DNA from 2 places in the Agrobacterium sp. SORGH_AS 787 genome. Region 1 is predicted to be linked to the other one. Evidence: predicted binding sites of a transcription regulator. Region 1 holds the regulator's gene; the other holds the start of a gene.

The links. Region 1 encodes PhoB, which activates phosphate uptake and scavenging genes when phosphate is short. Its sites were predicted from a motif close to TGTCATNNANCTGTCAT; they were not measured.
Region 2: the regulator PhoB is predicted to act here: its motif matches at 1,615-1,631, upstream of QE435_RS07165 (ceramide glucosyltransferase).

The regions. Positions count from the first base shown of each region.
Region 1 covers NZ_JAUTBG010000002.1:1,317,990-1,322,405, forward strand. The annotation lists gene pstA (phosphate ABC transporter permease PstA) at 1-53, shown strand, start outside; gene pstB (phosphate ABC transporter ATP-binding protein PstB) at 125-940, shown strand; gene phoU (phosphate signaling complex protein PhoU) at 1,032-1,748, shown strand; gene phoB (phosphate regulon transcriptional regulator PhoB) at 1,771-2,454, shown strand; gene QE435_RS15655 (hypothetical protein) at 2,644-2,766, opposite strand; gene QE435_RS15660 (hypothetical protein) at 2,818-2,955, opposite strand; gene QE435_RS15665 (GcrA family cell cycle regulator) at 3,074-3,610, opposite strand; gene QE435_RS15670 (aspartate aminotransferase family protein) at 4,063-4,416, shown strand, end outside.
Region 2 covers NZ_JAUTBG010000001.1:1,625,496-1,629,911, forward strand. The annotation lists gene QE435_RS07160 (hypothetical protein) at 83-334, shown strand; gene QE435_RS07165 (ceramide glucosyltransferase) at 420-1,559, opposite strand; gene QE435_RS07170 (hypothetical protein) at 1,711-2,172, opposite strand; gene QE435_RS07175 (hypothetical protein) at 2,245-2,631, opposite strand; gene QE435_RS07180 (SDR family oxidoreductase) at 2,722-3,588, opposite strand; gene QE435_RS07185 (RNase H family protein) at 3,727-4,230, opposite strand.

The DNA.
Region 1 (4,416 bases):
TGATGAATGTGGGCGCAATCCTGCTGCGTCGCCGCTTCGAACGGCGCTGGTAAAGCATTTCGAGGAAAAGTGGATACCGGTTTTCCATCTGGAAATGCGATAAGAACCAAGGGAGAACGGAACAATGAACATGTTGTCGGAAGCAGCAGTTGAAAAGGCGCTGGACAAGAAAATGAATGAAGTTTCCCATAAGATGATCGGCAAGGACGTTTCCGTTTACTACGGCGAGAAGCGCGCCCTTTACGATGTGAACCTCAACGTTCGCGAGAACACGGTGACGGCTCTTATCGGCCCGTCGGGCTGCGGCAAGTCCACCTTCCTGCGCACGCTGAACCGCATGAACGACACGATCGACGGCTGCCGCGTGACCGGTCAGATCACGCTTGACGGTGAAGACATCTACGATCCTGCAATCGATGTGGTCGAGCTTCGCGCCCGTGTGGGCATGGTGTTCCAGAAGCCGAACCCGTTTCCGAAGTCGATCTATGAAAACATCGCCTATGGCCCGCGCATTCACGGTCTTGCCCGCAACAAGGCGGATATGGACCAGATCGTCGAGTCCAGCCTGCAAAAGGCGGGTCTCTGGAACGAGGCCAAGGATCGTCTGCACGAATCCGGCACCGGCCTTTCCGGTGGCCAGCAGCAGCGCCTGTGCATCGCGCGCGCCGTCGCCGTCTCGCCGGAAGTCATCCTTATGGATGAGCCATGCTCTGCGCTCGACCCGATCGCGACCGCCAAGGTGGAAGAACTGATCCACGAGCTTCGCGCCAACTACACCATCGTCATCGTGACCCACTCGATGCAGCAGGCCGCTCGCGTTTCACAGCGCACCGCCATGTTCCACCTCGGCCACCTTGTTGAGGAGAACGATACGGACAAGATGTTCACCAACCCGGATGATCAGCGCACCCAGGACTACATTATGGGCCGGTTCGGCTGATCCTGCTGTCGCTTGCGCATCACACTGCGCCCGTCGCTCGAGCCGTTGAGAAGGCTTGCGACAGGGCGTCTCGAAACTGGAGACCACGAACATGCCGACACATTCCCACATCATGTCAGCCTATGACGAGGAGCTGAAGTTCCTCAGCCGCCGGATCGCCGAAATGGGCGGGTTGGCCGAGCAGATGTGCGCCGATGCCGTGCGCGCGCTCGTCAATTCCGATGCGGCGCTGGCGCAGAAAGTCATCTCGGACGATACGATCCTCGATCACGCCGAGCGTGAAATCGGCGACAAGGCGATCGTCACCATCGCCAAGCGCCAGCCGATGGCAGCAGACCTTCGTGAAATCATCGGGTCGTTGCGCATTGCCGCGGACCTCGAGCGTGTCGGCGATCTCGGCAAAAACACCGCCAAGCGTGTGATTGCGGTTGCTGGCACAGGCGTTCCGCGCAAGCTGGCGCGCGGCCTTGAGCATCTGTCGGAACTGGCGCTGGTGCAGTTGAAGGAAGTGCTGGACGTCTACTCCACGCGCTCGGCGGAAAAGGCCCAGGCCATCCGCGAGCGCGACGAGGAAATCGACGCCATGTACACCTCGCTGTTCCGCGAGCTTCTGACCTACATGATGGAAGATCCACGCAACATCACCACCTGCACGCATCTTCTGTTCTGCGCCAAGAACATCGAGCGCGTCGGCGACCACGCCACCAACATTGCCGAGACCATCTACTACATGACCACCGGCAGCCAGCCGGCGGGTGAGCGTCCGAAGGACGATAGTTCCAACACGCTCGGCGCTGTGACCGAGTAAGCGACAGATAGGATCTGGAGCCATGGTGCCGAAAATCGCCGTTGTCGAAGATGAGGAGGCGCTGAGCGTCCTCCTCCGTTACAATCTCGAATCCGAAGGCTATGATGTCGACACCATTCCGCGTGGCGACGAGGCCGAAATCCGCCTTCAGGAGCGCACGCCGGATCTTCTGATCCTCGACTGGATGTTGCCTGGCGTCTCCGGCATCGAGCTTTGCCGCCGCCTGCGCATGCGTCCGGAGACAGAGCGTTTGCCGATCATCATGCTGACGGCTCGTGGCGAGGAAAGCGAACGGGTTCGGGGCTTGGCAACGGGCGCGGACGACTATGTCGTCAAGCCCTTCTCGACACCGGAGTTGATGGCACGCGTCAAGGCGATGCTGCGCCGCGCCAAGCCAGAGGTTCTGTCCTCCGTGCTGAAATGCGGCGATATCGAACTCGACCGCGAGACGCACCGCGTTCACCGCAAGAGCCGCGAAGTCCGTCTTGGACCAACCGAATTCCGCCTGCTGGAGTTCCTCATGACCTCGCCCGGCCGTGTGTTCTCCCGTTCCCAGCTTCTCGATGGCGTCTGGGGACACGATATCTATGTGGATGAACGCACGGTGGACGTTCATGTCGGCCGCCTGCGTAAGGCGCTGAATTTCTCCAGCATGCAGGATGTCATCCGCACCGTTCGCGGCGCGGGCTATTCCATGGAAGCTTGATCGTCTCGGGGCGCTTAACCCGATGGTGAAGTGCACCGATCCTGTGGCGCCGGACTTGCTGGCGTCACATGAATGATGACGGGATGGGATATCGCGCGGCGTCTATCTCGTCCTGCGACAGCGGGCTGTGTCTCAGCACGTCCAGATAGTTGGCCATGGTTCGGGTGCCGTAGCTGTCTTTGATGGCGCTCAGCGCGAGTAGTCATTCGATCCAGAGAAACAGCGGGCTGTGCTTTCCCGAAACTCCAGCTCGCGGTCGCGCACCAACTCGCCTGCAACGATGGATATCAACTGGAACGCGGCATCGTCCATGTCCGTGGCTTCACGACGCCAATACTCTTCCCCGCGCTCCTCGCAAATCAGTCAGTAGCGTCCGCGTCGGCATTCGACATAGACGGTTGCGTCTCCGCACCGGCGACGCGGGATCGGCGGGAATGGCGTGTCGACGGCTTTTGCCCACAGTGTCGAGATATAGTCGTCCAGCATATCGATCGCATCCATGACGATAGTCTGGGCACAATCGCTGCTGCGGGCAAGTTTTGATTATTTGAGGATGGGGGAGACGGGCCAACAAAAAAAGCGGACCGAAGCCCGCTTTCTGTAATCGCTATGAGAGACCTTACGCCTTACGGCGTTCGCTCACCGGCTGATAAGCCATTTTCGCGTGGAACTTGCAGTAGGGCGAAGCTTCGGACGCTTCGCAGCCGCAGAAATGGAAGTCGTCCTTAAGCGGGTCGCCGACAGGCCACTTGCAGGTGCGCTCGGTCAATTCCGTCAGCGTCAGGCGACGCGAAATCGGAATAACAACGTTGTTGGAAGAGCGGGCATATTCCATGGGCTCGACCGTGTCGATGTCCATATCTTCCTTGAAAGCCAGCGCACCCGTGTTACGGGCAGGTGCCGGACGGTTCGTCGCAGCGCGGGCTGGAGCCGCATAGCTCGCCGGACGCGGCGCTGCCGCCGGACGCTTGGCTGCTGGGCGCGATGTGGCGACCGTGCCACCGGCCTTGGCGCGACCCGGCAGGTTGAGGCGGTGAACCTTGCCGATGACGGCATTGCGGCTCACACCGCCTAGTTGTGCTGCGATCTGGCTTGCGCTAAGCCCTTCGGACCATAATCTCTTGAGCTTTTCTACGCGTTCGTCCGTCCAGTTCATGCCGCTTCTCCGCTCGTCGCGTTGTTCTCGGGCAGAATCCACCCACGATGCCGTGGAGTGAACCACGCGCAGGCCATTCGCCAGATTGTAGGTGACTAGTTCCGCCGCATTGCAGTCTAGTAATTGACGGTTAACCTAATCGTCGGTTGACTCCGTGACAAGAGTCGCGGGAATCATCTGGAATCGATTTTCCGGTTTTCCCCAACTTGCTTCCCCTGTGAGTCAGAAAGGCAACAGTTGGTGGCTGCGCGCAACGCGCCTACCAGAGCTTGAGACGAGCCGAAAGTGCCGAGATTTGTTGACATTAGGCGGGGAAGTGACAATAGTGCGCTGGCAATGAAGACAGCATGCAAGCCGCCGCGAGGCGGCATTTTTGATTTTCAGGGCAGGGATAACCCGATAGCCCTATTGACAGTCGTCTGTCCCGACTTGACGTAAGGAGTGATGTCGCCATGGCCGAAGCTGCCCCCAAATCCGGGCCGTTGTTCGATACGTTTTCCAGAGCCCCCCTGCGCTTCGAACGAGGCGAGGGCGTTTGGCTGATCACGGAAAGCGGCGAGCGATATCTCGATTTCGGTGCGGGCGTTGCCGTGACCTCCGTCGGCCACAGCCATCCCCATATGGTTGAGTCCTTAAAGGCGCAGGTGGAAAAGGTCTGGCACCTGTCCAACCTCTATGAGGTTGCAGGTCAGGAAGTGCTGGCAAAGCGTCTGACGGATGCGACATTCGCCGACAAGGTGTTCTTCACCAACTCCGGTGCGGAAGCGCTGGAATGCGCCATCAAGACGGCACGCCGTTATCAGTAC
Region 2 (4,416 bases), on a different contig from region 1:
CCGCGTCATAAACCGTCGAGGCGGTTGAACGATCAGCTTCTTCAAGCGTTGCTTTTCACACGCAACGGTGAGGAGCACTGGGTTGGTTTTCGATGCGAGCGAGGCAATGAGCCGGTTTGGAGAGAGCCACACGACCGTCGTTCTGTGGCAGCGTTTCGAAGTCTCGCACAGGGAGATGTTCGACTCCCTCAAGAGTGCGATTGAATTTATCCGGGGCAATAGTTTTCGCCCAACTCGCGTTGAACTGCATCTCCATCGAGGCGGGCACGACGTGCTGATTGCCGGTGATGAACTTGCACAGCTTCTACAGGAACATGCAGGGCAAAAAGCCTGACGAAACAGTGCTGGGCCACCCGAGCCTGAGGGGTGAGGCGAAGCCCTATTTTCGTGCTCGATCCGCCCTCATGCCTCTGCGGTTATCAGCCGCTTAGCGTGCTTTCTTGCGTTCCAACGGTCATCATGTTGCCACGCCACGAGACTGAAGACCCCATCCAGCTTCTTACCCAGATGAGCGGTAGCAACGCGTCCCGCATGATCATGGTTGGAAAGCTTGTCCACGAGACATGCCATCCTTTGAGCTTGGCGAGCGCCAATTCCGGGAGATAGAAGAGCCCAAGGATCGCTACCGTGATTGCCACGATTGTCTTGCCATCCGCCCCCGCCAGCATAGCTGCGGCCAGTGCAAGAAGGAGAGGAGGAATGCCTCCGACGAGGATCTCCGGTGCGAAGAATTGGGGGAAGGTCACTCGCCGCAAACGCGCCCAGCGTGCCTGCCTAGACCAGACTTCCGCGAAGCTGCGCGTACCGAGCGGCTGCTCGAAGGGGGCTGGTGCGAGGTGAACTTTGCGCCCGCTTGCACGGATAAGCTTGGTGGCTGCGGCATCTTCGGCAATTTCGGCACCAAGGGCTTCAATGCCGCCGAGTGAATCGAGGAGCGGCTTGTTCCAAAGCATCGTCTTGCCCTGTGCGAAGCCCTGACCCAATGTCTCTGCCGCATATTGGTACCGGCACTGGAAGGTGTTGAGGAATGTGCATTCCAGCTCCGACCAGATATCGGCTGGCCGGGAGCCGAGGGGCGGGGAGCAGACAAGGCCGCTATCTTTGCGCCACGCGCCCATCAAGGTCGTAATGTAATGATCGGGCATCAGCACGTTGGAATCGGCGAGAATGACCCATTCGCTTGTGGCTGCACGCCATCCTTTTACGCAATTGTTCAATTTCGGATTGGCGCTGATCCTATCATCGCCCAGCAGCAATGTAGCCTGAATGTGAGGAAAGGCGGCAATGTTCGATTTGACGTGGGGGATAACAGGGTCTGCGCTATCCGCCACGCAGAAGATGATTTCGTAGTTTGGCCAATCCAGCTGAAAGGCATGAGGGATGGTCAGTGCAGTGAAATTCTCCACGCCGCGTAGTGGGACGACCAGGGAGACTGGCGGTTGGTTCTGCTGCGCCGCACTCCTTCTTGCGGTCGATTTCACACGAACGGCCGTCAGACCTATGCTCAACAGGTGGACGAAGATCAGCGCAAAGGCGATTACGGCAAGAGCGATGTCCATGTGTAACTCCACACATCCGGATCGTCTGCCCGGCGTTTATGTCCCTATCGCAAGTATAACGCTTTCATGACAGATCAATGTCATATAGCATTCATTCTGCTGTGGATGGCGGATACCGTACGCCCGCCATCCTGTTACGCGCTGCTCGAAACTATCGTGTCATACCCCAGACATAGCCAACAAGTGCTGCCAGTCCCAATGCTTGAAGAGGACGCTTTCGGATCTGGCGGATCACCTTGCTCTGAGCGGACTGAATTTCGCTGCGGGTGATGCGTGCCGATGCGGAAAGCGCTTCCTGGGCCGACTCTGTGATCCGTCCAAGTTCGGAGCGAAGTGCTCTCACTTCTTCCATGGCATGGTCGGTTGCCGGTGTGTCTTGGCGTGCTTTGACGGCAGCAAGCGCCTCATCCACTTTTGGAGCCTCCCCCGTATCCTGCTCTTCTTCGGGCGCGGATGTCGATGTGGCTGTCGTTGTGGTTGTGTGGGACACGGGATCGGAGGCAGGGAAGGTGTCTTCGAGCCCCTTTTGAAGATCTTCTTTGCCGGTGCGCTGTCTTGCCTGCTCTTCATGCAGTGAGGCGACGGCAGGTGAGGTGGAATTTTGGTCGGACATTATTTTGTCTCCGTAAGGGTTCGTCGTCTCAACTTCTTAGACGCGGGAGGGTTCCGGTTCGATCAGGCACGATTAAGCGTCGCCACCTGCTTTTATCGTCGCGTCAACAGACAGCTCGGGCATCATGCCCCGCTCGATGTCCGAGCGATCACGCTCTACCTCGATGACGGTGTAGAGCGTCTCGTCGCGGAAAGCGCTAGCAAAGCGGGTGGAGACGTCCTCGGAAGGCTGCGCAGTCGCCGCGGAGGCATCAGGCTGTGCCTCGGCCGCGACGATACGTGCATCGCCTGACGACCGGGCGGCGACCAGGACTTCTCCATAGGAGGCGCCTTTATCCCAGTGTGGGTCATCTGCCTTTGCCACGGGAGCCAGCTTGTAGACGTTAAGGCTTTCGGATTGCTGCAATCGGCTGACGGAGCCGACCTCATTTGAGCCAACTGCGTGAGGTGGATCGGACATCTGAAGTTTCTCCCTATTCTTCTGACCGAACCGCAGACGGACAAGGCGGTTCCTTTACGGCCCCGCTTTGTCCAGTCTCAACCGTTAAGATCAGATCATGATCTCGCCACCGGTGACCGGGATGACGGCAGCAGTCATGTAGCTGCCGCGATCCGATGCCAACAGAACGTAGGCGCCGGCAAGCTCGGCGGGCTGTCCAGCGCGTCCGATCAATGTCTGCTCACCGAAGGTCTTGGTCTTCTCCACGCCCATGGTGGACGGGATGAGAGGCGTCCAGATCGGGCCAGGTGCAACGGCGTTTACGCGGATACCCTTTTCAGCGACCATCCCGGCGAGCCCGGCGGTGAAGTTTAGCACAGCACCTTTGGTGGAGGCATAGGCAAGCAGCTGTGGTGAGGGTTGCTTCGACTGGATCGAGGCGGTGTTGATGATCGAGCTTCCAGACTTCATGTGTGGGACAGCGGCCTTCGACAGGAAGAACGGCGCATAAATATTGGTCTTGAAGGTCTCGTCCCACTCAGCGGAATCGATGTCGGCGATATCCGCATAGGTGCGCTGGAATGCAGCGTTGTTAACGAGGATATCGATCTTGCCGAATTCCTCGACGGTGCGCTGCACGAGGGATTTGCAATGGTCTTCCGAGGTGATGTCGCCAGGAACGGCCACCACCTTGCGACCGGCTTCTTCCACCCATTTCACTGTGTCGCGTGCGTCCTCTTCCTCGTCGAGATAGGAGATGACGAGATCGGCGCCTTCACGTGCAAAGGCGATTGCGACAGCCTTACCGATACCGGAATCCCCACCGGTAATCAGAGCGACTTTACCGCTCAGGAGGCCGCTACCCTTATAGGAATGCTCGCCATGATCAGGCTTTGGCTCCATCTGACCGGTGGTCCCGGGCGGCGTCTGCTTCTGTTCAGGATAGGGCGGGGAAGGGTGGCGAGTCTCGGCATCCATGTCTGTGCTCCACAATTGTTGACGAAGCCCAAACACGTTTTAGCAAATGCAGTTCCCTCCAAGCTTTAGCGAACCCTCAAGTGTCTGTGGCGTTGCCGCAGTCGGAGTTCGATTGGTCCGGCACGCGGGACACTTGTCTCACGACCCAGCTATCCCGAGTACAGCGGGCTTGGCCGCGTGCCTTGCCAGAGCATCGGCTTGTTCATTCCATGGCAGGCCTACATGACCCTTGCACCATGCAATCTCGATCATGTCGCAGCGTGTCAGGCACGCGTCGAGTGCCCTCCAAAGATCGCTATTGGGGACGTCTCTGCTGCGACCTTTGCCATTCGGTGCACGTTTTCTCCATTGGTTCGTTCTCCAAATATGGCGCCATTTGTTGCACCCCGTCACCGCGTAGAAAGAGTCCGACCAGATCGTCGCTGCCTCCCCGATCGCATTCACCTCCAGCCAGCGTAAGGCTTCAAGAACGGCAACAAGTTCCGGCGCGCTGTTGTCGGCGCAGCTTATGCTGCCGGACCGGGAGCCTATATGGACGTCATTGCGGACCGAAATCACGCCCCAACCGCCCAGGCGCTTGAGCGGGTCATATGAGCCGTCGACGAAGAGCTGGAGGTTGTGTGGCATAGAGGGCGTCGTCATAGGCTGGGAATCTTTCGGTCACTTGTTGGCGATGCTCACAACGCGGCTAATACAGGCATGCTTCAGCCTTGCCAGAGCAGGCCCAACACAGGAAATACAGCGTTGTGCCTTTTTCCTCGGCAGAGTTCTAAAAATGAACTGCTCCCAAACAGCCAGCTATGCGTTTACGCATATCTCACCTGCGAT